DNA from 3 places in the Sphingomonas sp. Leaf38 genome. Region 3 is predicted to be linked to each of the others. Evidence: predicted binding sites of a transcription regulator. Region 3 holds the regulator's gene; each other region holds the start of a gene.
What was found. Region 3 encodes LexA, which represses DNA repair genes until DNA is damaged. Its sites were predicted from a motif close to GTTCCNCNCTTGTTCT; they were not measured.
Positions count from the first base shown of each region.

Region 1: rmuC (DNA recombination protein RmuC) is a predicted target of LexA. The motif match lies at 2,947-2,962, and genes of this name have one in related genera.
Region 2: radA (DNA repair protein RadA) is a predicted target of LexA. The motif match lies at 2,199-2,214, and genes of this name have one in related genera.

Region 1 is NZ_LMLD01000010.1:177,061-184,806, reverse strand. It holds gene truA (tRNA pseudouridine(38-40) synthase TruA) at 1-571, opposite strand, end outside; gene fmt (methionyl-tRNA formyltransferase) at 568-1,494, opposite strand; gene recR (recombination mediator RecR) at 1,548-2,144, shown strand; gene def (peptide deformylase) at 2,203-2,727, shown strand; gene rmuC (DNA recombination protein RmuC) at 3,196-4,647, shown strand; gene rplI (50S ribosomal protein L9) at 5,046-5,642, opposite strand; gene rpsR (30S ribosomal protein S18) at 5,654-5,878, opposite strand; gene rpsF (30S ribosomal protein S6) at 5,881-6,315, opposite strand; gene ASE88_RS06410 (RcnB family protein) at 6,592-6,948, opposite strand; gene fabD (ACP S-malonyltransferase) at 7,143-7,746, shown strand, end outside.
Region 2 is NZ_LMLD01000010.1:309,721-317,466, forward strand. It holds gene ASE88_RS06975 (YkgJ family cysteine cluster protein) at 1-210, opposite strand, end outside; gene ASE88_RS06980 (hypothetical protein) at 298-618, opposite strand; gene radA (DNA repair protein RadA) at 814-2,184, opposite strand; gene ASE88_RS06990 (glycosyltransferase family 4 protein) at 2,288-3,439, shown strand; gene ASE88_RS06995 (DUF2218 domain-containing protein) at 3,556-3,858, opposite strand; gene ASE88_RS07000 (PadR family transcriptional regulator) at 3,855-4,451, opposite strand; gene ASE88_RS07010 (replication-associated recombination protein A) at 4,702-6,021, shown strand; gene ASE88_RS07015 (MmcQ/YjbR family DNA-binding protein) at 6,018-6,359, shown strand; gene ASE88_RS07020 (hypothetical protein) at 6,343-7,218, shown strand; tRNA gene ASE88_RS07025 (tRNA-Thr) at 7,251-7,326, shown strand; gene ASE88_RS07030 (YceI family protein) at 7,465-7,746, shown strand, end outside.
Region 3 is NZ_LMLD01000011.1:1,598,103-1,605,848, forward strand. It holds gene ASE88_RS14805 (citrate synthase) at 1-1,034, opposite strand, end outside; gene gltX (glutamate--tRNA ligase) at 1,060-2,490, opposite strand; gene ASE88_RS14815 (ComEC/Rec2 family competence protein) at 2,530-4,797, shown strand; gene lexA (transcriptional repressor LexA) at 4,978-5,649, opposite strand; gene ASE88_RS14825 (molybdopterin molybdotransferase MoeA) at 5,718-6,899, opposite strand; gene ASE88_RS14830 (energy transducer TonB) at 7,323-7,746, shown strand, end outside.

The DNA of each region.
Region 1 (7,746 bases), on a different contig from region 3:
ACCGCGCCGCCGCGTAGATAAACAGCCGCTCGCCCTCGCGCACCACCTCAAGGCGGTCGAGAGTCCGCACCGGACTGTCCGCTTGGCAATGCGCCGACCGAAACGTCGTGAAATCATGCCGCCCGACGAGCGCCTGCGCCGCCGCCGCCATCGCCTCCGCATCCAAAGACTGCGGCACCTGCCACGCCAACCCCGCCTCGAAACTCAGCGGCGCCCGCCGGTTGACGATCCGGTACTCGTAGGACCGCCCGACGCACGAAAACCGCGCATGCCAATCGTCGTCGACCACCTCGCACGCCAGCACCGAAACCGGCGCCGGCTTAACCAGAGCATTCAGCCCCTCCATCAACCGGAACGCCGCGAGCGGCTTGTCGATATCGACATGCGCGCGCATCGCCATCCCGTGCACCCCCGCATCGGTCCGCCCCGCCGCCTGCACCGCGGCGGTCTCGCCGGTCATCTTGAGTACCGCCGCCTCGAGTGCGGCCTGCACGCTCGGCCCGTGCTTCTGCCGCTGCCAGCCCATGAACGGCCGGCCATCGAATTCCACCGTCAACGCGAACCGCGTCAAAGCTGCGTCCCCGAGCGAATCGCAAACCCGCGCAGCAACTCTTCCGCCGAGGTGACGCCGCGCCCGGCCCGCTGCACCAAGGTCGGCCGGATCGCGCCATCACCGCACCCGATCGTCAGCTCTGCGTTCACCGTCAGCCCCTCGCACCCCAAGAAGCTGAACGGCAATACGTCCGCCGCGAGCACCTTCACGCGCTCGCCGGCGACCTCGAACCACGCGCCGGGCGCGGGATTCATCGCGCGCACCAGCCGCTCGACATCGACCGCCGACCGCTCGAAGTCGATCCGCGCCTCCGCCTTGGCGATCTTGGCGGCATAGGTTACGCCCTCCTCGGGCTGCGGTCGGGCAGGGTAGGCGTCGAGATCGCCCAGCACCTCGACCATCAACCGCGCGCCCATCGCCGAGAGCTCGGCCGTGAGGTCGCCCGCTGTCTTCCCCGCAACGTCAGTCCGCCCCTCGAGCCGCACCGCCCCGGTATCCAGCCCGGCCTCCATCTGCATGATCCCGACGCCGGTTTCCGCATCGCCCGCAAGGATCGCGCGCTGCACCGGCGCCGCCCCCCGCCACCGCGGCAGCAGCGAGCCGTGCACGTTCAGGCACCCGAACCGCGGCGCATCGAGCACCGCGCGCGGCAGGATCAGGCCATACGCCGCGACCACCGCGACATCCGCCCCCAAAGCCGCAAACGCTTCCCGCGCGGCCAGCCCCTCGGGCAGCGACGCCTTGAACGACACCGGTGTCCGCACTTCGATCCCCAGCGCCTCCGCCCGCATCTGCACCGGCGAGGGCACCAGCTCGCGCCCGCGCCGCCCGCCCGGTCGCGCCGGCTGGCAATAGGCCGCCACCACGTCATGCCCCGCCGCGACGAGGGCTTCCAGCACCGGCACGGCGAAGTCCGGCGTTCCCATGAAGATGATCCGCATGACGCCTCTCGAACACGCTGGCGGGGAGCCGCGCAACCCCCTATCTGTTCCCGATGGCATCCCCCGAGATCGAGGCGCTGACGCAGGCGCTGGCCCGGCTCCCCGGCCTCGGCCCCCGGTCCGCACGTCGCGCCGTGCTGCATCTGCTCAAGAAGCGCGACGCCGCGCTGGGCCCGTTGCGCGAGGCGCTGACCGCGGTCGACGAGCGGCTGGAGAACTGCACCACCTGCGGCAACGTCGATACCACCAACCCCTGCGCGATCTGCGCCGACCCGCGCCGCGACCAGCGGTCTTTGTGCGTGGTCGAGGAGGTCGCCGATCTCTGGGCGCTCGATCGCTCGCGGCTGTTCCCCGGCCGCTTCCACGTGCTGGGCGGTCGGCTGTCCGCGCTCGAGGGCATCCGCCCCGAGGACCTCAGCATCGACGGCCTCGTCCGCCGGATCGAGGCGGGCGGGATCGACGAGGTCGTGCTCGCGATGAACGCCACGCTCGAGGGGCAGACGACCGCGCACTACATCGCCGAGCGGATCGAACGCTTCCCGGTCCGCGTCACGCAACTGGCGCACGGGCTGCCCGTCGGCGGCGAGCTCGATTATCTCGACGAGGGCACGCTCGCGCAGGCGTTGCGCGCGCGCCGGCCGATGGCCTGATTCCCGTGGCTTGCGCCAAGTGCTTGACGGCCCCCCGCGCTGTACTTAGCTGCGCATCATGACCGTAATGACCGTTCTCGAAGTCCCCGATCCCCGCCTGCGCCTCGTCGCCGATCCGGTGGACACGGTCGACGACTCCATCCGCACGCTCGTCGCCGACATGATCGAGACGATGTACGACTTCAACGGCATCGGCCTGGCAGCGACTCAGGTCGGCGTGCAGAAGCGTGTCCTCGTCATCGACCTTCAGGAAGAGAAGGACGAGGAGGACAAGCCGATCAAGGCACCGAAGGCGTATATCAACGCCGAGATCCTGTCGGTCAGCGACGAGATGTCGACGTACAATGAAGGCTGCCTCTCGATCCCCGAGCAATATGCCGAGGTTGCCCGCCCGTCGCGCTGCGTCGTGAAGTGGCTCGACGAGACCGGCGCGGCGTTCGAGGAAGAGCTCGACGGGCTGCTCTCGACCTGCATGCAGCACGAGATCGACCATCTCGACGGCGTGCTGTTCATCGACCACATCAGCCGCCTCAAGCGCGACATGGTGCTGAAGAAGCTGGCGAAGGCGCGCAAGCTGGGGTGAGGGGCGGGTTTGCGCGCGCGGGAGTGACCGCGTGGGTATAAGCCCGCGGGTGTAAGCGTCTTATGGGCGCGTCCGCCCACCCAACACCCTACCACCCCGGCGAAGGCCGGGGCCCAAGTGGGGGACGGTGCTGACAGAGCGCAGTCTTCCGTTACCACGACCTCTCCAATTGGGCCCCGGCCTCCGCCGGGGTGGTACCCATATATTGTGGTAGGCACCGCTCCCCTCTAGTTCTCCCGCGAAGGCGGGAGCTCAGGACCACAAACGCCACCGCGTGCGACCCAGCCTACCGCCCGCGCGAGAGCAGAATATTCAGGCTGTCCTACCCCGCGCGTTCGACGTATGTTCCGCGCATGACGTCTCTATCCGCATCCCAAACCCGCTCGCTGACGCGCGCATCGTCCCCTCGAAACATGCTGCACCTGCGTCTGCACTTTGTGAACTTCACTCTGGTTTCGGCCGCGCAAAATGGCTGAGTTCGCCATCATCGCCGTCCTCGCGCTCGCCGCGGGCGTCCTCCTAGGCTGGCTCCTGGCGTCCCGCCGCGCCACGGCCCTCGCCAGCGACCTCGCCGTCGCGCAGACCAAGGTCGCCGACGCCGACCTGATCCGCACCGCGCGCGACGCGGTCGAGCGCGAGCGCAACGCCGCGATGCAGGATCTCGCCACGCTGCGCGCGCAGAACGCCGAGCGCGCCACCGACACCGACCGCCTGCGCCTCGACCTTGCGACGATCCGCACCGACCGCGACGCCGCGCGCACCGAGATCGCGACGCTCAAGGCGCAGGGTGAGGCGTTCGAGGCACGCCTGCTCGAACTGCGCGAGGCGAAGGACGTCATGGCTGCGCAGTTCGGCGACGTCGCCAACAAGCTGCTGAGCGATGCGCAGAAGACCTTCCTCGACCGCGCTGACGCGCGCTTCCGCCAGTCCGAGGAATCCGCCGGGCTGAACCTCAAGTCGATGCTCCAGCCGGTCAGCGATCGCCTGCAACGCTATGAAGAGGGCGTCGCCAAGGTCGAGGCCGAGCGCCGCGACGCGTTTGGCGACCTGAAGGGCCAGATCGAACAGATGCGGCTCGGCCAGGAAAAGGTGTCGACCGAGGCGGCCAAGCTCGTCAATTCCTTGCGCAACGCCCCCAAGTCGCGCGGCCGCTGGGGCGAGCAGCAGCTCAAGAACGTCCTCGAAACCTGCGGCCTCAGCGAACACACCGACTTCCAGACCGAGGTCAGCGTCGCAGTGGGCGATGACGGCGCCAGATTGCGCCCGGACGCGATCATCCGCGTCCCCGGTGGCCGCGCACTGGTCATCGACGCGAAGGTGTCGCTCAACGCCTATCAGGACGCGTTCGGCGCGGTCGACGATGCCGAGCGGCTGATCGGTCTTGCGGCGCACGCGGCGTCGATGCGCGCGCACGTCAACGGCCTCGGCAACAAGGCTTATTGGAGCCAGTTCGCCGACACGCCGGACTATGTGATCATGTTCGTCCCCGGCGAGCATTTCCTCTCGGCGGCGCTCGAGCATGACCCGACGCTGTGGGATTTCGCCTTCGAAAAGCGCGTGTTGCTGGCGACGCCGACCAACCTGATCGCGATCGCGCGCACGGTCGCGGCGGTATGGCGGCAGGAGAAGCTCGCCAACGAAGCGCGCAAGATCGGCGAACTCGGCAAGGAGATGCACGACCGCCTTGCGAAGGTAGCCGACGATCTGCGCAAGGTCGGCGTCGGCCTCAACAGCGCGGTGAAGAACTTCAACGGCTTCACCAACTCGTTCAACGGCCGCCTGATGGTCACCGGCCGCAAGTTCCGCGACCTCAACATCGAGACGGGCGCACGCGATCTGGAAGACGTGTCCTCGGTCGATGCGCTGGCGCTAGGCGAGGGGCCTGCGCTGATCGAGAAGCCGGAGACTGTCGAAAGCTGATACCGTTATAGAAACCACCCCGGCGAAGGCCGGGGCCCAATTGGGGGACGGTGCTAACTGAGCGCAGGACGCCGTTACATCTGCCATTCCAATTGGGCCCCGGCCTTCGCCGGGGTGGTGGTAGCGATCGTAGCTGGTCACGCAAAAACCGATCGGTACAAAATGCGTTCACCTCCCGGAAACCTTTCGCGAGGCCGCGCATTATCCCGGCAACACCCCTTAGAGTGACCCGGCCATGAAGCACCTCGTCCCCATTTTCTGCGCGCTCATTCCCTTCGCAGCCGTCATCGGCGCCTGCGTGACCTGCCCCTGATCCGCATCTCGACTACGCAAAGAAAAAGGCCCGCCCGGATCGCTCCGGGCGGGCCTTTTCGTAGCGGCCGGATAAGGCGAGGGGGTTAGCCCTGCGCCTCGTCCTCCTGGTCGCGCGGAGCTTCGGCGGTGGCGCCGGGCTCTGCGTTCGGATCGTAATCCTCGACGAAGCCAGCCTCGTCACGCTCGAACATCGACGACATCACGTCGACGCCCGAAGCCTGCATCTCGGCCTCTTCCGGCGAGCGGGCGACGTTGACCTTGACGGCCACCGAAACCTCGGGGTGGAGTGCAACCTTGACGGTGTACACGCCGATCGCCTTGATCGGCTTGTCGAGCACGATCGCCGACTTGGCCACCTTGTGACCATCGGCCACCAGCGCATCGACCAGATCGCGAACCGCGACTGAACCGTAGAGCTGACCGGTGTTCGACGCCTGACGGATCAGGGTGATGGTCGTGTCGTTGAAGGTCTTCGCTTCGGTCTCGGCATCGCTGCGACGCGATGCGTTGTCCGACTCGATCCGCGCACGGTTCGATTCGAACACCTTGCGGTTGGCTTCGTTCGAACGAAGCGCCTTCTTGTTCGGGAGAAGGAAGTTACGGGCGTAGCCGTCCTTTACCTTCACCACGTCGCCGATGGCGCCGAGCTTTTCGACGCGCTCAAGCAGAATGACGTCCATGTGGGCGCTCCTTACTTAACGATGTAGGGCAGCAGGCCCAGATGACGCGCACGCTTGATGGCCTGGGCCAGTTCGCGCTGCTTCTTTGCGGCCACCGAAGTGATACGCGACGGGACGATCTTGCCACGCTCGGACACGAAGCCCTGCAGCAACCGGACGTCCTTATAGTCAATCCGGGGAGCGTCTTTGGCGGAGAACGGGCAGCTCTTGCGGCGGCGGAAGAATGGACGTGCCATGATTATTCAGCTCCCTCTTCGCGGTCACGACGGGGACCACGGTCCGGACGATCGCCGCGGTCAGGACGGCCTTCACGGCCACCTTCGCGGTCGCCACGACGCTCACGGTCGCGGTCCGACTTGCGCATCATCACGGTCGGGCCCTCTTCGAGGGTGTCGACCTTGACCGTCATGTAACGGATGATGTCTTCGTTGATCTGCGTCTGGCGCTCCAGCTCTGCGATCACGCTGCCCGGGGCATCGATCTCGAGCATCACATAGTGCGCCTTGCGGTTCTTGGCGATCTTGTACGCCAGCGAACGCAAGCCCCAGTTCTCGGTCTTTACGACCCGACCTTCGTTGTCGTTCACGATCTTGGTGGCGATTTCCGCCAGAGCGTCCACCTGCGCTTGTGCCAGATCCTGGCGCGCAAGGAACACGTGCTCGTAAAGAGCCATGTCTTGTCCTTCGTCTTGGCCGATCGCTGATACACGCCCCATGCGTGCACCCCTCCGGCTGTCGTCTAGAATGCAAACAGGGGCGAGAGACGCGAATCTCTCACCCCGGTTGCCATGGCCCTTACCCGATTGACGGGGAAAGGCAAGGTGTCGGTCCGTCTTCCCAACCACTCCCGTCATCCTGACGAACGTCAGGACCCAGGGGCAGGCAGGGCAGCGCGTGGTTAATCTGGGTCCTGACGTTCGTCAGGATGACGCAGTAACGGAACCCAGACCTTACCGGAACGCGCCACCACGTACCTGAACCACGTTGCCGCGGCCGTTGATCAGAATTGCATCATTGCCCGAGCGGACCCACTGGCTGCCACGCGGCGGAGCGGCGAGGCGATAGTTACGGTAGGTCGTGATGACGCGGTAGTTCTGCGCCTGGCGACGATCGAAGCGCTGGCCGGTGCGCCAGTTGCGATACTGGTTCGGGCGGACAACCGTCTTCTTGGTGACGACGGTGCGGCCGTTGCTGTTCTGGCGCACGGTGGTCACTTCGCGGCGCGTCTGCGCTTCGGCCGGGGCGGCGGCGAGCAGCGGGCTGGCGACGAGGGTGGCGGCGAGCGCGCTGAGGATGAACTTCTTCATGGTAGTCTCCCGTTGAAACACGGCGCCGTTGCTGCGGCGTCCTCCATAATCTGGGGGGCTGTTGTCGCAGGCGCTTGTCGCAAGGGCGGCGAAATGGTCGCAGTTTGTCGCAAACCCGGCGGGTTCGTTCAGGTTCGCGCGGTTGCAACTCGGCCCACACCTTTCTAGTCCGCCCGCTTCAAAGAGGAGAGGTCATGCGCGCGTTCATCTTCCCCGGCCAGGGGAGCCAGTCGGTCGGCATGGGCAAGGCGCTTGCCGACGCCAGCAGCGTCGCCCGCGAGGTCTTCGCCGAAGTAGACGAGGCGCTCGGCCAGCATCTGTTCCGGATGATGAGCGAGGGGCCCGCGGACGACCTGCTCCTCACCGAGAATGCGCAGCCCGCGATCATGGCGAACGCGATCGCCACGTTGCGCGTCGCCGAGAAGGAGGGCGGTCTGCGCCTTGCCGACAAGGCCGACTATGTCGCGGGGCACAGCCTCGGCGAATATACAGCCTTGTGTGCCGCGGGCGCGCTCGACCTTTCCACCACCGCGCGTCTTTTGAAGCTGCGCGGCCGGGCGATGCAGGCGGCGGTGCCGGTCGGCGAGGGGGCGATGGCGGCGTTGCTCGGCGCGGATCTGGAAAAGGCGCAGCTGATCGCGGGCGCCGCGGTCGATTCGATCCTCGCCGAGGGCGGACCCGAGCTGGTGTGCACGGTCGCCAACGACAATGATCCGTCGCAGGTGGTCATCTCAGGCCACCGCCTCGCCATCGAGAAGGCGATCACGCTCGCCAAGGACCTGGGCGCCAAGCGTGCCG
Region 2 (7,746 bases), on a different contig from region 3:
GTCGTCCGGAAGGCGCGCAATCCTTCGCCACGCGCAAAACCACGTCCGGCAGATGCGCGGGCGGACCGCGTGGATACCGCACCCCCGATCACAGAGGTGGATGCACGGCGTCCCCGCGGGCTTGGCGAACTCTGGTGTGTCCACCGTCAATTCGGTGCAGCACGCGGTGCAATCGCCACACGCGCGATCGGCCACGAGCGGCCCCAGCAGCGCCGTTTCAAGATCGGCGTCGGTCTGTCTCGGGAGACGCGGCGCCTCTGCCGGGGTCGGTGTCGCGGTCTCACGCCGATCCACGGCTCAATTGCCCTCGGCGTCCACCGTGAAGACCATCGGCTTGCCGCGCGACCTCGGCTCCCATCCCGCGAGCAATGCAGCTCGTACGCCGCGCGAGATCGTCGCATCGTCGATCTGCAGCCGCCCGCGCGGCAACCCTTTCAAGAGCCGCTTGGGCGCGGGGAACTCGAGTAGGGCTTCGCGTTTGGCATCGTCCTGCAACAGCGAGATCGTCATGCCCTTCCAACCATCGGCATCCGTACACTGCGGCTCGCGCTGCAGGTGCCAGTCGTATCTGGTACCGTCGACCTCGACGGTACCGGTATTGCTTCGCGTGTTCGCCATGCCGGCGCCATAGCATAGCTGGCGCGAGAGACCATGCATTGGGCGCGCGACGCTTGGCCGGGCGTGCATGCGACGATGCCGTTGTGCACGGTTCGATCGACGCGTGTTCGACCGGAGAACGTCACGGAGGTGTCCGTCTTCGGGTATGGGAACGACCATTTCGTGATGGCGCGGTACGTCGCCTTGGAACGGCGCCTATCCCCGCCCCATCATGTGATCGACGAACGCTGCGAGCGTCTTGAAGCCCGAGAGGTTCATCCCGCTTTTCTCGCCCGTCATCGAAGCCGGTACAAGCGCGCGCTCGAACCCGAGCTTGCTCGCCTCCTTCAGCCGCAACGGACCATGCGCGACCGGGCGGATCTCACCCGACAGCGCGACCTCGCCGAACGCCACCGCGTCGACCGGGACCGGGCGTTCCGACATCGCCGATATGAGCGCGGCCGCCACTGCGAGGTCTGCCGCCGGATCCTGCACGCGGTAGCCGCCGGCGATGTTGAGATAGACCTCGGCGTTGGAGAAACTCAGACCGCAGCGCGCTTCCAGCACCGCGAGGATCATCGCGAGACGGCCTGAATCCCAGCCGACGACTGCACGCCGCGGCGTCGCCCCCGATGCCAGCCGCACGGTAAGCGCCTGGATCTCGACGAGCACCGGCCTTGTCCCCTCGAGCGCCGGGAACACCGTCGCGCCGGTCATAGCGTCGTCGCGGTGCGTCAGGAACAGCGACGACGGATTGCCGACCTCCGCCAACCCCTCGGTCTGCATCGAAAAGACACCGATCTCGTCGGTCCCGCCGAAGCGGTTCTTGATCGCGCGCAGGATGCGGTATTGGTGGCTGCGCTCGCCTTCGAATGACAGCACCGTGTCGACCATGTGCTCCAACACGCGGGGCCCTGCGATTGAGCCGTCCTTCGTCACATGCCCGACCAGCACCACCGCCGTCCCACGCTCCTTGGCGAACCGGATCAGCTCCTGCGCAGACGCACGGACCTGACTGACGGTGCCCGGCGCCCCCTCGATCAGATCGGAGTGCATCGTCTGGATCGAATCGATCACGAGCATAGCGGGCGGCCGCGTCTGCAACGTCGTCAGGATGTCACGCGTCGACGTCGCCGCCGCCAGTTGCACCGGTGCATTGCCGAGCCCGAGCCGTCGCGCGCGCAGACGGACCTGGTCGGCCGCCTCTTCGCCCGACACATACGCGACCGACTGCCCGGCCAGGGCCATCTTGGCCGCCGCCTGCAACAGCAGCGTCGACTTGCCGATGCCGGGATCGCCGCCGATCAGCGTCGCCGATCCCTCGACGAAACCGCCGCCCAGCGCGCGGTCGAGTTCGGCGATACCGGTCGCCATCCGGTCGGGCAGCTTGATCTCGGCATCGAGCCCGACGAGCTGGATCGCGCGGCCGCCGGTCTGCAGATTGTGCTTGGAATGGAACGGCGTGGCAGCGGTGTTCGCCTCCTCGACCAGCGTGTTCCATTCGTTGCAATCGGCGCATTGCCCCGCCCAGCGGTGCGACACCGATCCGCAGGCCTGACACACGTAACGCTTCTGGGGTTTCGCCATGCAACCGATGTACGAGAACGATACGGGAACATCAATGGGCGGCGCGCGCGGCAAGTTGCGGATTTAGTGGCGCTTGACCGCGCACGGCGTTATCCGCGCGATGATGCACGCCACCGACCTGCGCATCGCCCTGTTCAGCGGCAACTATAATTACGTTCGCGACGGCGCGAACCAGGCGTTGAATTTGCTCGTCGGCCATCTGTTGTCGAAGGGCGTAACAGTGCGTGTCTATTCCCCGACCAACGCCAAGCCGGCGTTTCCGCCGACGGGTGATCTGGTCGCGGTGCCGTCGCTACCGCTTCCCGCAGGACGTGGCGAATACAAGATGGCGCGCGGGCTGCCCGCGGCGATCCGCCGTGATCTCGAGGCGTTCGCGCCGAACATCATCCACGTCTCGGCACCCGATTTCCTCGGCCATCGCGCGATCAGCTATGGTCGCCGCGGCGGCATCGCGACAGTCGCGTCGCTGCACACCCGGTTCGAGACGTATTTCCGCTATTACAAGATGGCGTTCTTCGAGCCCGTCATGGTGAAGATCCTGACGCGCTTCTACAACCGCGTCGACGAAGTGCTGGTGCCGGGGCGCGGCATGGCCGAGATCGTCCGCGATTGGGGCGTGACGACGCCGACCGCGATCTGGTCTCGCGGCGTGAACCACGATCGCTTCACGCCGACGCGTCGTGACCTGGCGTGGCGGCGCGCGCGCGGCATCGCCGACGGCGAGGTCGCGGTCGGGTTTCTCGGGCGGTTGGTAAAGGAAAAGGGGCTCGACGTCTTCGCCGACGTGATCCGGTCGCTGGAGCAGCGCGGCATGCCGCACAAGGTGCTGGTGATCGGCGAGGGTCCGGCGCGCGACTGGTTCGCCGAGCGCGTGCCGGAGGCGGTGTTCGCGGGGTTCCAGTCGGGTGACGATCTCGGCCGTGCGGTCGCGTCGATGGACGTGTTCTTCAACCCGAGCGTGACCGAGACGTTCGGCAATGTGACGCTCGAAGCGATGGCAGCGGGTGTTCCCGTCGTAGCTGCGCGCGCGTCGGGCGCGGTCGGGTTGATCGATGACGGCGTGACGGGGTTCCTGGTGCCGCCCACGGATATCTCGGGTTATGCGGATGCGATCGGGCGGATCGTATCGGAGCCAGGCCTGCGCGAGACGATGGGTTGGGCCGGACACGACAAGGCCGCCGGGTATCTTTGGGACACGATCAACCAGACGGTGCTGGACACATATCTCGAGGTGATGGCACGGCGGGGCAGCTAGTACGGGCTGCGCGTCGTCCTCCATGGCTCGGTCCAGCATGACGGCGCGACGGACGCCGGCACCCGTAACGCCGGGTCCCGGCTTTCGTCGGATGACGAAGTCGCGACGAGACGCTCTCAGACAGTCGACCAATCGAACGTCAGCGGCGCCTCGCGAAAGGCGAACCGGTCGAGGTGGCTTGACACGACCCCGCGCATCCGCTCGACGTCCTCGCCTTCCGGCACGGTCAGCGCGACGTCGAGCGTTTCGCTGTCCGCACGCATCTCCAGCAGCGCGCCGTTCGGAAAGGCGATGCGGCCCTCCTCCTCGGAAGAGCTGACCTCCATCTTGTGGCTCCAATGCTTGGCCAACTGCTGGAGGTACTTGCTGGCCGAATGGGTCGGTACCCGCGCGACCGAGACCTTTGGTGCGGCGCTCACTTCAAGCGCTCGATCTTCTGCGCCGCCTCGTCGAGCAATGCCGCGACCTCATGCAGCGTGTCCTCGTTGACGTCCTCGCGCATCAGCCTGTGCTGGAGCACCTGGCGCAGATTGCCCATCGCCCGCCGGATCGGCGCGCCATCGGTCCGCTCCGACTCCGCACCCACGGCTGCAAGCCGCGCGAACAGGCCATCCACGACGGCCATGTTTTCCGTCAGGATCGCCTGCCCCTCAGCGGTCACCGCAAAGCGCTTCTTCGCGCCTTCCGATTTCTGCTCCTCGATAAGACCCATGTCGTCGAGCGTGCTCAGCGTCGGGTATACGACCCCCGGACTAGGCGCATAGGCGCCGCCAGACCGTCCCTCGACTTCGCGGATCAGATCATAGCCATGACGCGGTGAGTCAGCGATCAGCTTGAGCAGGACAAGCTTCATCTCGCCGCCGTCGAACAGTCGCCGACCCCGACCGCGCGGACCACCGCCGCGCTTCCACGTCATATGCTCGTCGCCGTGATCGCGAGGGCCATGACCGTGGCCGTGGTCGCCGGCTCGTGGACCACCCGTCCATGCTCCATATCCCATACCAAACCGCATTTGACTGTTCTCCGATATATCTTTTCTCATGAGATAAGATATATCTTGGACTTTTCCTGGTTCAAGGGGAGGGTTGAGAAAGCTCTGCGTTTCTCGTCCGTCACTCCTGGGAGGCAGGACCCCAGCCCCTTGGACAGCGCGACCACGCAGGGCCACCAGCCGGTATCGATCCCCACCTCCGCGCGGACGGCGTGCGTCTGACAAGCGGTGCTGGATGGGCAAACCAGCCCCACGCCCCTATCTTCCGCTCATGGCCGACCTCTTTGCGGGCTTCGAACCCGCCGCTCCTACCGAACTGCATCCCGAGAACGCGCCGCTCGCCGATCGCCTGCGCCCGCGCACGCTCGCCCAAGTGGTCGGGCAGGATCACATCACCGGTGCCGAAGGCGCGATTGGCCGGATGGTGTCGGCGGGACGACTGTCGTCGATCATCCTGTGGGGCCCGCCCGGCACCGGCAAGACGACGATCGCGCGGTTGCTCGCGGACGCCGTCGACCTGCGGTTCGTCGCGATCTCGGCGGTGTTCTCCGGCGTCGCGGATCTCAAGAAATCCTTCGCCGAGGCGCGAGAGCATGCCAAGATCGGCAAACGTACCTTGTTGTTCGTGGACGAGATCCACCGCTTCAACCGCGCGCAGCAGGACGGCTTCCTGCCGTATGTGGAGGACGGCACGGTAACGCTGGTCGGCGCCACGACCGAGAACCCCTCGTTCGAACTCAATGCCGCGTTGCTCAGCCGGGCGCAGGTGCTAATCCTCGAACGGCTCGGCCGTGGCGCGCTCGAACAACTTCTCGAGCGCGCAGAAGCGGAGATGGAGCGCCCCCTTCCCCTGACCCCGCCCGCCATGGGCGCCCTGATCGCCAGCGCCGATGGCGATGGCCGCTTCCTGCTCAATCAGGCGGAGACGTTGTTCTCGGTAAACCTGCCTGAACCGCTCGATCCCGCCGGGCTGTCGAATTTCCTGCAACGCCGCGTCGCGGTGTACGACAAGGATCGCGAGGGGCATTACAACCTCATCTCCGCGCTCCACAAATCGATCCGTGGCTCAGACCCGCAGGCGGCCCTTTATTATCTGGCGCGGATGCTCACCGCCGGCGAGGAGCCGCTGTTCCTGCTCCGTCGCCTGACCCGTGCCGCGGTCGAGGATATCGGTCTCGCCGACCCGCAGGCGCTGGTCCAGTGCATCGCCGCCAAGGACACCTACGACTTGCTCGGCAGCCCCGAGGGCGAGCTCGCGATCGCGCAGGCCTGCGTCTACCTCGCTACCGCGCCCAAATCGAACGCAGTCTACAAGGCGCAGAAGGCGGCGTGGAAATCGGCGCGCGAGACCGGTTCGCTGATGCCCCCCGCCGCGATCCGCAACGCCCCGACCAAGCTCATGCGCGATATCGGTTACGGCAAGGGCTACGCGTACGACCATGATGCGGAGGATGCGTTCTCGGGCTCGGATTACTGGCCTGACGAGATGGGACCGCAGACATTCTATACGCCGACCGAACGCGGCTTCGAGAAGCGCCTGTCGGAACGCCTGGCGTATTGGGACAGCTTGCGCGCGACAAAACGATCATGAACGATTGGCAGGCCGTCGCCAGCTACGCGCTGTCGCTCCCTGATACCGAACCATCGACCTGCTACGGCCAGCCCGCGATCAAGACGCGCGGCAAAATGTTCGTCAGCGCCGGGCACGTCGACGGCAGCTTCCACGTCCGCAGCCCGCACGAGGAAAAGGCCGTCTTGATCGCGACCGATCCCGACATTTTCTGGCAGACACCGCATTACGAGACATGGCCCGGATTGCTGGTTCGGTATGGCGCGAGCGATACGACGCGGGTCGCCTGCGTGATCGCCCGTGCATGGTGGGATCAGGCATCGACTAGGCAGCGCAAGGCTTATGGCGATCGCCCCTGACCGCTTCGGCCATTTCGCCGCGATCGACTGGTCTGGCGCGGTGGGTCCTCGCCAGTCGGGGATTGCCGTCGCGATCTGCACGCAGGGATCCGCAGCGCCGACGCTGATCACGGTCGAGGGCGGGTGGTCGCGCGCCGCCGCGCGCGACTGGCTCGCGGACACGATGCCGCGGGATACGCTGGTCGGGCTCGATCTCGGGCCGTCGCTCCCCTTCGTCGATCGCGGTGAGTTCTTCCCCGGCTGGTCGGACAGCCCGGCGGATGCGCGATCGCTCTGGGCGCTCGTCGAGCGGATCTGTGCCGACGATCCGCACCTCGGCGCAAGCAGCTTCGTCGATCACGACGAGGTCGCACGGCATCTGCGGCGCCACGGTGGTCGCAAGGGCGAATTCTTTGACGGCCGCGGCCGGCTCCGCGTGACCGAGGAGGCACAGCGACGCCAAGGGTTGAGCCCGACCAGCAACCTGAACCTCGTCGGCGCGGCGCAGGTCGGCAAATCGAGTCTGACCGGAATGCGCGTGCTGCACCGCCTCGCCGATCGCATACCCGTCTGGCCGTTCGACCCGCTCCCGCCGCACGGCCCGACAATCGTCGAGATATACACCACGATCGCGGCGCGCGCCGCCGGTATGCGCAAGGGGCTCAGCAAGATCCGCGACGGCGCGTCGCTCGATACAGCGCTGGCGGCACTCGGCAGCGCGCCGCATGTTCCTCTTGCCCGCTACGACGATCACGCCACCGACGCGATCCTGACCGCCGCATGGCTACGCAGCAACGCCTATCGCCCCGAATTGTGGAGCCCGACCGCGATGACACCGCATATCGCGCAAACCGAGGGCTGGACCTTCGGCGTGTCTTGAAGCATGGGGCGATTACGCCTGACGCGCACCGGGCCGGTTTAGCTCAGTTGGTAGAGCGCCAGTTTTGTAAACTGGATGTCGCGGGTTCGATTCCTGCAACCGGCACCACCTCAGGCCCTTATGCGACAGGCGCGCGACTGCGGCTCACGCACCGACGGCGCCATTTCGAAACACAGCGTTGGCATAACGTCGTTTGACGCGGATCCTCCCCTCGGCCAGCATCGCGCGATCAACAGGAGACTTTCCATGCGCCTCGCCCTTGCCACCGTCCTTGCCCTCACCGCCGCGCCGCTCATCACGCAAAGCGTGCTCGCGCAGACCGCGGGCGTTCCCGGCGCCCCCGTCAAGGCACGAGTCGCCGCCGGCACTTACGCGGTCGATCCGAACCACACGCAGGTCACGTGGCAGGTGAACCATATGGGCTTCTCGATGCTCGAAGGGCAGTTCGGCGCATCGGGTGGCAGCATCACGATCGATCCCGCCAAACCCAACGCGACCAAGGTCGCGGTCGACTTCGCGATCGACCAG
Region 3 (7,746 bases):
AGACGCTCGAGTTCGATCGCAACGTCGAACACGGGGTCGGTAACGCCAAGCTCGCCGAGCACTTCCTTGACCGTCGTCTGCATGACGGCCGCGCGTGGATCGTAGTTCTTGTAGACGCGGTGACCGAAGCCCATCAGGCGGAACGGATCGTTCTTATCCTTGGCGCGGGCGATATATTCCGGGATCCGGTCGACCGTGCCGATCTCACGCAGCATGTTGAGCGCGGCTTCGTTCGCGCCGCCGTGCGCGGGCCCCCAGAGGCAGGCGATGCCGGCCGCGATGCACGCGAACGGATTGGCGCCCGACGATCCGGCAAGACGGACCGTCGAGGTCGACGCGTTCTGCTCGTGATCGGCGTGAAGGATGAAGATGCGATCCATCGCCTTTTCGACGACCGGGTTCACGACATACTTCTCGGCCGGTACGCCGAACGTCATCTTCAGGAAGTTGCCGGTGTAGCTTAGCGTGTTATCCGGATAGACGAACGGCTGACCAACGCTGTACTTGTACGCCATCGCGGCGATCGTCGGCATCTTGGCGATCAGGCGGTGCGACGCGATCACGCGCTGCGCCGGATCATGGATGTCGGTCGAGTCGTGATAGAAGGCCGAGAGAGCGCCCACAACGCCGCACAGGATCGCCATGGGATGCGCATCGCGACGGAAGCCGCGGAAGAACTGCGCAAGCTGCTCGTGCACCATCGTGTGGCGCGTGATCGTGTTCGAGAAGGTTGCCAACTCGTCCTTGCTCGGCAGTTCGCCGTTGAGGAGCAGATAGGCGACTTCCATGAAGTTGGACTGTTCGGCCAGCTCGCCGATCGTGTAGCCGCGGTGCAGCAGCGTGCCCGCGTCACCATCGATATAGGTCAGCGTCGACTGGCACGACGCCGTCGAAGTGAAGCCCGGATCATAGGTGAAATTGTCCGTCTGCGCGTACAGCTTGCGGATATCGATGACATCGGGGCCGATCGTTCCGGACATCACCGGATAATCGAAATCCTTGCCGTCGACCTTGAGGGTTGCGGTCTCGCTCATGCTTGTATCCTTCCTCGAAATCTTATCAGCTCACCATCCGGTCGGCGATCCGACCGAGGCTCTCGTCGCGCCCGAGCAGATCGAGCACATCGAAGATCCCCGGCGACGTCTTGCGTCCCGTCAGCGCGGCGCGAAGCGGCTGTGCGACCTGGCCGAGCTTGACGCCCCGCGCTTCTGCCACGCGCCGTACCGCGCCTTCGAGCGCCTCCGTATCCCACTCGGCGAGCGCGTCAAGTTCGGCATGGGCATTGACCAAAATTGCGCTCGCTTCACCGTGCAAAAGGCTCGCCGCGGCGTCGTCCATCGCCAGCGGGCGCTGGCTGAACAGAAAATTCGAACCCTCGGCCAGTTCGTTCAAGTTTGCTGCACGCGGCTTCAGGACGGGCATTGCGCGAGTCAGAAGATCGAGTCCGCCGTCGGGCAGCCCGTGGCCGAGACGATCGGCCGCCAGTTGCGCCAGCCGCGCGTCGTCGGCCTCGCGGATGTAGTGGCCGTTGAGGTTCTCAAGCTTCTTCAGGTCGAAGCGCGACGGCGACTTGCCAACGCCCGACAGGTCGAACCATTCGACCGCCTGCGCGCGACTAATGATCTCGTCGTCGCCATGACCCCAGCCGAGCCGGAGCAGGTAGTTATCGAACGCCTCGGGCAGGATGCCCATCTCGTCGCGATACGCTTCGATGCCGACCGCGCCGTGACGCTTCGACAGCTTGGCGCCGTCGGGGCCGTGGATCAGCGGGATATGCGCGTAGATTGGTTCGGGCCAGCCCATCGCACGATAGATCGGCAGTTGGCGAAACGCGTTATTCAAATGATCGTCGCCGCGGATTACGTGCGTCACGCCCATGTCGTGATCGTCGACGACGACCGCGAGCATATAGGTCGGCGTGCCGTCCGAGCGGAGCAGGACGAGATCGTCGATTTCTTCGTTCTTGACCGTAACTGCACCCTGAACGCGGTCCTCGATCGTGACGGCGCCCTCCTGCGGCGCGCGCAGGCGGACGACGTGGGGCAGGTCGGGCGCTTCGCTCGCCGGGCGGTCGCGCCACGGGCTGCGGATGCGCAAGGGCTTCTTCGCCGCCTGCGCCTCGGCGCGCATCGCAGCGATTTCCTCGGCGGTCATGTAGCAGCGATAGGCATGGCCGTTGGCGACCATCTCATGGGCTACCTGCGCGTGGCGCTCGGCGCCGGCGAACTGCATGACGACGTCGCCGTCCCAGTCGAGCCCGAGCCAGCGCATCCCGTCGAGAATCGCGTCGATTGCCGGCTGGGTCGAGCGGACCCGGTCGGTATCCTCGATCCGCAACAGAAATTTGCCGCCATTCGCCTTTGCGAACAGCCAGTTGAACAGCGCGGTGCGCGCGCCGCCAAGATGCAGGAACCCCGTCGGCGACGGAGCGAAACGGGTAACCACGGGTGCGGCCGAATTGGCGGTGCCCGTATCAGATATTGCGCCCAACCGCGGGTGCTCCCAGACTGATGAAACAATGGAGAAACGATGGCCATGACAGCCGTCGCCGCCCCTAGCATGCGTCCTTGGCGGCGACAAATGGGCGTGCCGCGATGGGGGGCTGTCGTCGGGTTGGCCGTCGAGCGCCGGCTAGAGGCGGAGCGCGACCAGTTGGTGTTATGGTTGCCGGTCATGCTGGGTGGCGGAATCGCGTTGTGGTTCGCGCTGCCGGACCCGGCGGCGTGGTGCGTGACGATATTGCTGTTGGTGGCGAGCGGGCTTGCGTGTCTGGCCCTGGGGCGTGGCGGACGAGCGGCGCGCGCTCTGGCCGTCGGTTTGCTCACAAGCGCGCTCGGCTTGGGGCTGGTCTGGGCACGGTCTGAAGTGGTGGCGCGACCGGTGCTGGCCGGCCCGACGATCGCAAGCTTCTCGGCAAAGGTCGAGGGAATCGAGCCGCTGGTCGCGCGCAAGCTCGTCCGGTTGACGGTGCTGCCCATTGGCAAGGGCGTGGAAACCGATGGGCAGCCCGTTGCCTTGCCCTATCGCGTTCGCGTCAACTTGGCGGAAGCGGATGCACCGCACCTGCTGGGCATCGGGGCGGTCGTGCATCTTCGGGCTCGCCTGATGCCACCGCCACTCCCCGCCGTGCCGGGCGCCTACGACTTTGCGCGCGTCGCGTGGTTCGGCGGGATCGGTGCGACGGGGCGCGGCTTTGCACCGGTCATCGTTACGACGCCGAGCGACTCGGGCGCGGGCGTCCGCGTCGCGCTGTCGCATCATATCGTGTCGCGACTGGACGGTAGCGCAGGCGGTATCGCTGCAGCGCTCGCCACCGGCGACGTCGGCGCGATCAGCGAGGAGGATTCAGAGGCGATGCGCCGGGCCGGGCTCGCGCATCTTTTGTCGGTGAGTGGGTTGCATATCACGGTCGCGGTGGCGGCGACGATGGTGATCGTGCTGCGTCTGCTGGCGCTCAGTCCGTGGCTGGCGCTGCACACCCGCCTGCCGTTGATCGCCGCGCTGGCGGGTGCGGCGGCGGCGATCGGTTATACATTGCTGACCGGCAGCCAGGTCCCGACGATCCGATCGTGCGTAGCCGCGCTACTCGTGCTGGCGGCGCTGGCGATGGGCCGCGAGGCGATGACCCTGCGACTGGTCGCCGCGGGGGCAGCGTGCGTCATGCTGGTCCTTCCTGAATCAGCGGCGGGACCGAGCTTCCAGCTCTCGTTCGCGGCGATCACCGCCATCATGGCCTTGCACGAACATCCGGTGATCCGCGTGGTCCTAGGTCCGCATGACGAAGGACGCGGGCGCAAACTCGCGCGTGCGGTTGCGTCCCTGCTGCTGACGGGATTGCTAGTCGAAGTCGCGCTGATGCCGATCGCGGTGTATCATTTCCACAAGGCCGGGGTGTACGGCGCGTTTGCCAACATCGTCGCGATCCCGCTGACGACGTTCGTCGTGATGCCGCTGGAGGCGTTGGCGTTGCTGCTCGATGCAGTTGGCGTTGGTGCGCCGATCTGGTGGTTGGTGCAGCGCTCGCTCGATGCGCTACTGTGGTTAGCGCATATCGTTGCCAGCGCGCCCGGCGCGGTGCGGTCCTTGCCCGGGATGTCGACGGCCGCGTTTGCGCTGATGATCGTCGGCGGCATCTGGATCGCGCTGTGGCGGACGCGGTGGCGACGGCTCGGGCTGATTCCGCTGGCTGCCGGTGCGATCTGGGCGCTCACGACTCCGCTACCGGACGTTCTCGTCACGGGCGACGGGCGCCATGTCGCGGTTCGGACGGCGGCGGGGCTGGCAATGCTACGCGACCGGGCGGGGGACTATACGCGCGACATGTTGGCCGAGAATGGCGGGGTGGATGGCGAACCGCTCCTGCTCGCGGATCAGCCCGATGCGCGGTGCAGCCGCGATCTGTGCGTCACCGATATCGTTGCACGGCGACGGACATGGAGGATCTTGGCGACACGCAGCGCCTTCATGGTACCAATCGCAGCGTTCATCGCCGCGTGCCACACCGCCGACATCGTCGTCAGCGAACGCGGTCTGCCGAAACGCTGCGTGCCGCGGTGGTTGAAACTGGATCGCCGCGTCCTTCGGCGGACGGGCGGTGTTGCGCTAACCTTGCGGACGGGGACGGTCGTGACGATCCTGAACGCCGGCGACCGCCACCCTTGGCGCGATCCACCTGTGCTTGCCCGCACCGTGCATTCGTTCGGATCGCGCCAAATCCGATCGCACAACGCTCGGTGGGTGTCTCGCGCTCACCGCGCTCGCTTTTATCAGGATGACCACGCAAAGGCGCAGCGCTAAGGGGTGCGGCCGAGGCGATCGTACCGAGACGTCAACGCCGATGTCTCGATCGCCCGTGACGTCAGGTCGACACAGATCGCTCGGCACCATCTTCGCGCCTTTGCGCCTTCGCGCAAGCCGATTTCCGGATGCCCCGCGGACCGGCTCTGCGTCGCGATGACGCAGGGCCGGTACGAATATTCAATCGTAGCGGCGCAGGATGCCGGAGAGCTTACCCTGCACGCGGACCTGCGCGGGCGCGTAGCGTTGCGGGTCGTACGCGCGGTTTGCGGGGTCGAGGCGAACCATGGCGCCCTCGCGCCGAAAATATTTGAGCGTGGCTTCGCTGTCCTCGATCAGCGCGACGACGATCTCGCCGTCCCGCGCGGTCTCGGTGCGGCGGATCAGCGCGTAGTCGCCGTCCAGGATGCCCGCTTCGACCATCGAATCACCCGAGACTTCGAGTGCGTAATGTTCGCCGGTGCCGAGCAGCGCGGCAGGGACGGCGAGCATCGTGCTACCCTCGAACGCCTCGATCGGAACGCCCGCGGCAATCCGGCCGTGAAGTGGGATCTCGACGACGTCGTTCGCGGGCTGCGGTACGGCGACGGGCGCGGACTTCACGGTCGATGCCTTTGACGGCGCCTTTTTTTCCGCGCGCTCGGGCATGCGCAGCACTTCGAGTGCGCGTGCGCGGTTCGGCAGGCGGCGGATGAAGTTGCGCTCCTCGAGCGCGCTGATCAGACGATGGACGCCCGACTTCGATTTCAGATCGAGTGCGTCCTTCATCTCCTCGAACGACGGCGAGACGCCGGTTTCGTTGAGGCGATCGTTGATGAAGCAGACGAGTTCGTGCTGCTTGCGCGTGAGCATGGCGGTTCTCCGTCCGGAACAGACTGGGAACTTCTATGGAACATCCTTAACGCCGTCAAGCGCTCGTATCACGCAATTACGAGGATTTCCGCCGATTCGCCCTGGCGCGCCGCCGGGGCGCTGCCGGGGCGGACGATCAGGCAGGTCGAGCGCGCGAGCATGAGCAGCATCGAGCTGTCCTGGATCGTCGAGGCATAGGCCTTGCCGTCGCGGAGTTCGGCGCGGAGATAGTCGGTGCGCGCGTTGTTGGCGGGAAGGTCCTCGCCGAGCAGTGCGTGCGTCGACTGGGGAAGTGGATCGCGCGCGCCGGCCATGTGCGCGACGACGGGCTTTACGAACAGAGTGGCAGTGACGAACGCGGAGACCGGGTTGCCGGGCAGGCCCAGCATCATCATGTCACCGATCCGCCCGGCCATCATCGGCTTGCCGGGGCGCAGCGCGATCCGCCAGAAATCGATTGTCCCGCCGGCGGCTTCGATCGCCGGGCGGACAAGGTCGTGATCGCCGACCGACGCGCCGCCCGTGGTCACGAGCAGGTCGGCCTGAACGCTCGCGAAGGCGTCGCGCAGGACGTCGAGATTGTCGGGTAGGATGCCGAGGTCGATGACGTCGACGGGCATGTCGGCGAGCATCGCGGCGAGCATGATGCCGTTCGATTCGGGGAGCGCGACGCCGTCGGTGGTCGAGCCGGGGGGGACGAGTTCGTCGCCCGTGGCGGCGACGGCGACGCGGACGCGGCGATTGACGGTGAGGCTGCCATGCCCGCCGGTTGCGGTGACCGCGATGCGCGCGGGACTGAGGCGTTCGCCGGCGGCGATCAGCCGGGTGCCGGTCGAGAAGTCGAGGCCCTTGCGGCGCGTGTTGCGGCCCAGCGTCGGTGGGCCTTCGCCGGCGAGGATCAGCGTGGCGCCGTCTCGCTCGGCTTCTTCCTGGACCATGACGGTGTCGGCGCCCTCGGGCATGGCGGCGCCGGTGAAGATGCGGGTGGCCTCGCCCGGCGCGACCGCGCCCGTGAAGGGGCGGCCGGCGGCGCTTTCGCCGATGACGGTCCAGGGGCCGGGGAGGTCGGCGAAGCGGATCGCGTAGCCGTCCATGGCGGAGAGGTCGGCGGCGGGTTGAGTGCGGCGGGCGAGGATGTCCTCGGCGGCCCAGCGGCCGGCGGCGTTGCGCAAGGGGACGGTCTCATGACCGACGCGGGGGGCCATGGCGAAGAGGCGGGTCTGGGCTTCGGCGACGGGGACTAGGGTCATGCGTAAGTCTCTGTTTTCGGGCGGTTCAGAAAAGTGAAGTTCAGGAAGTGCAGACGCTGGGCGGTGTTTGGCGGGTCGTCGTTTGGCGGGGTGTCGTAAGGGGAAGCGCGGGGGTGCCCCGGTATGTTCCGTGCTGTGCCATCTGTTTGGCGTGTAGGACAGGTGTTGTTGGGGTGGGGCGGCGGTGTTCCGGTTTATTCGAGGTCAGCTCCTGCTTCCTTGTTCTCCCGCAAAGGCGGGAGCCCAGTCTGGGTCCCCGCCTGCGCGGGGAAACAGGGTTGGGCGGGGGGCGCTCGCTAGTATCTCGGCCTTCCCAATTGGGCCCCGGCCTTCGCCGGGGTGGTGTTGGTGGTGGCGTTGGCCAGCGTGCGTTCATGCGGCGACGGGCTTTTCTGGCGCGCAATGACGCACCAGATCAATATGATGACAGCAACACAGCCACGGACGAGAGACAGGATCGGTGCGGCGATCGGGGCGGTCGTGTTGCCGGGGTTGCTTGGCTATGCGCTGCTCCATGGGCTGGTCGTGCCGATGCCGGCGGCGGTCGGGGAGGCGTTGAAGGTGTTCGGGGTGGCACCGCCACCGCCGCCGCCGCCGGTCGAAAAGGTCAAGCCGCGGCCGTCGCTCAGCCGCAGGCCGGAGGGGGCTGCATCGCCGCCCAATCTCAAGTCGAAGGCGACCGAGCTCGTGGCGCCGCCGCCGGTCGTGCCGATCGTGGTGCCGCCGCCGGTGGTGGTCGCGGAGAAGGCTGGGTTGGGCGCGCAGGCGACGGCTGGCGCGTCGGACGTGCGCGGGCCGGGGACCGGGAGCGGCGGGATCGGCAATGGCACCGGGAGTGGTGGGTCTG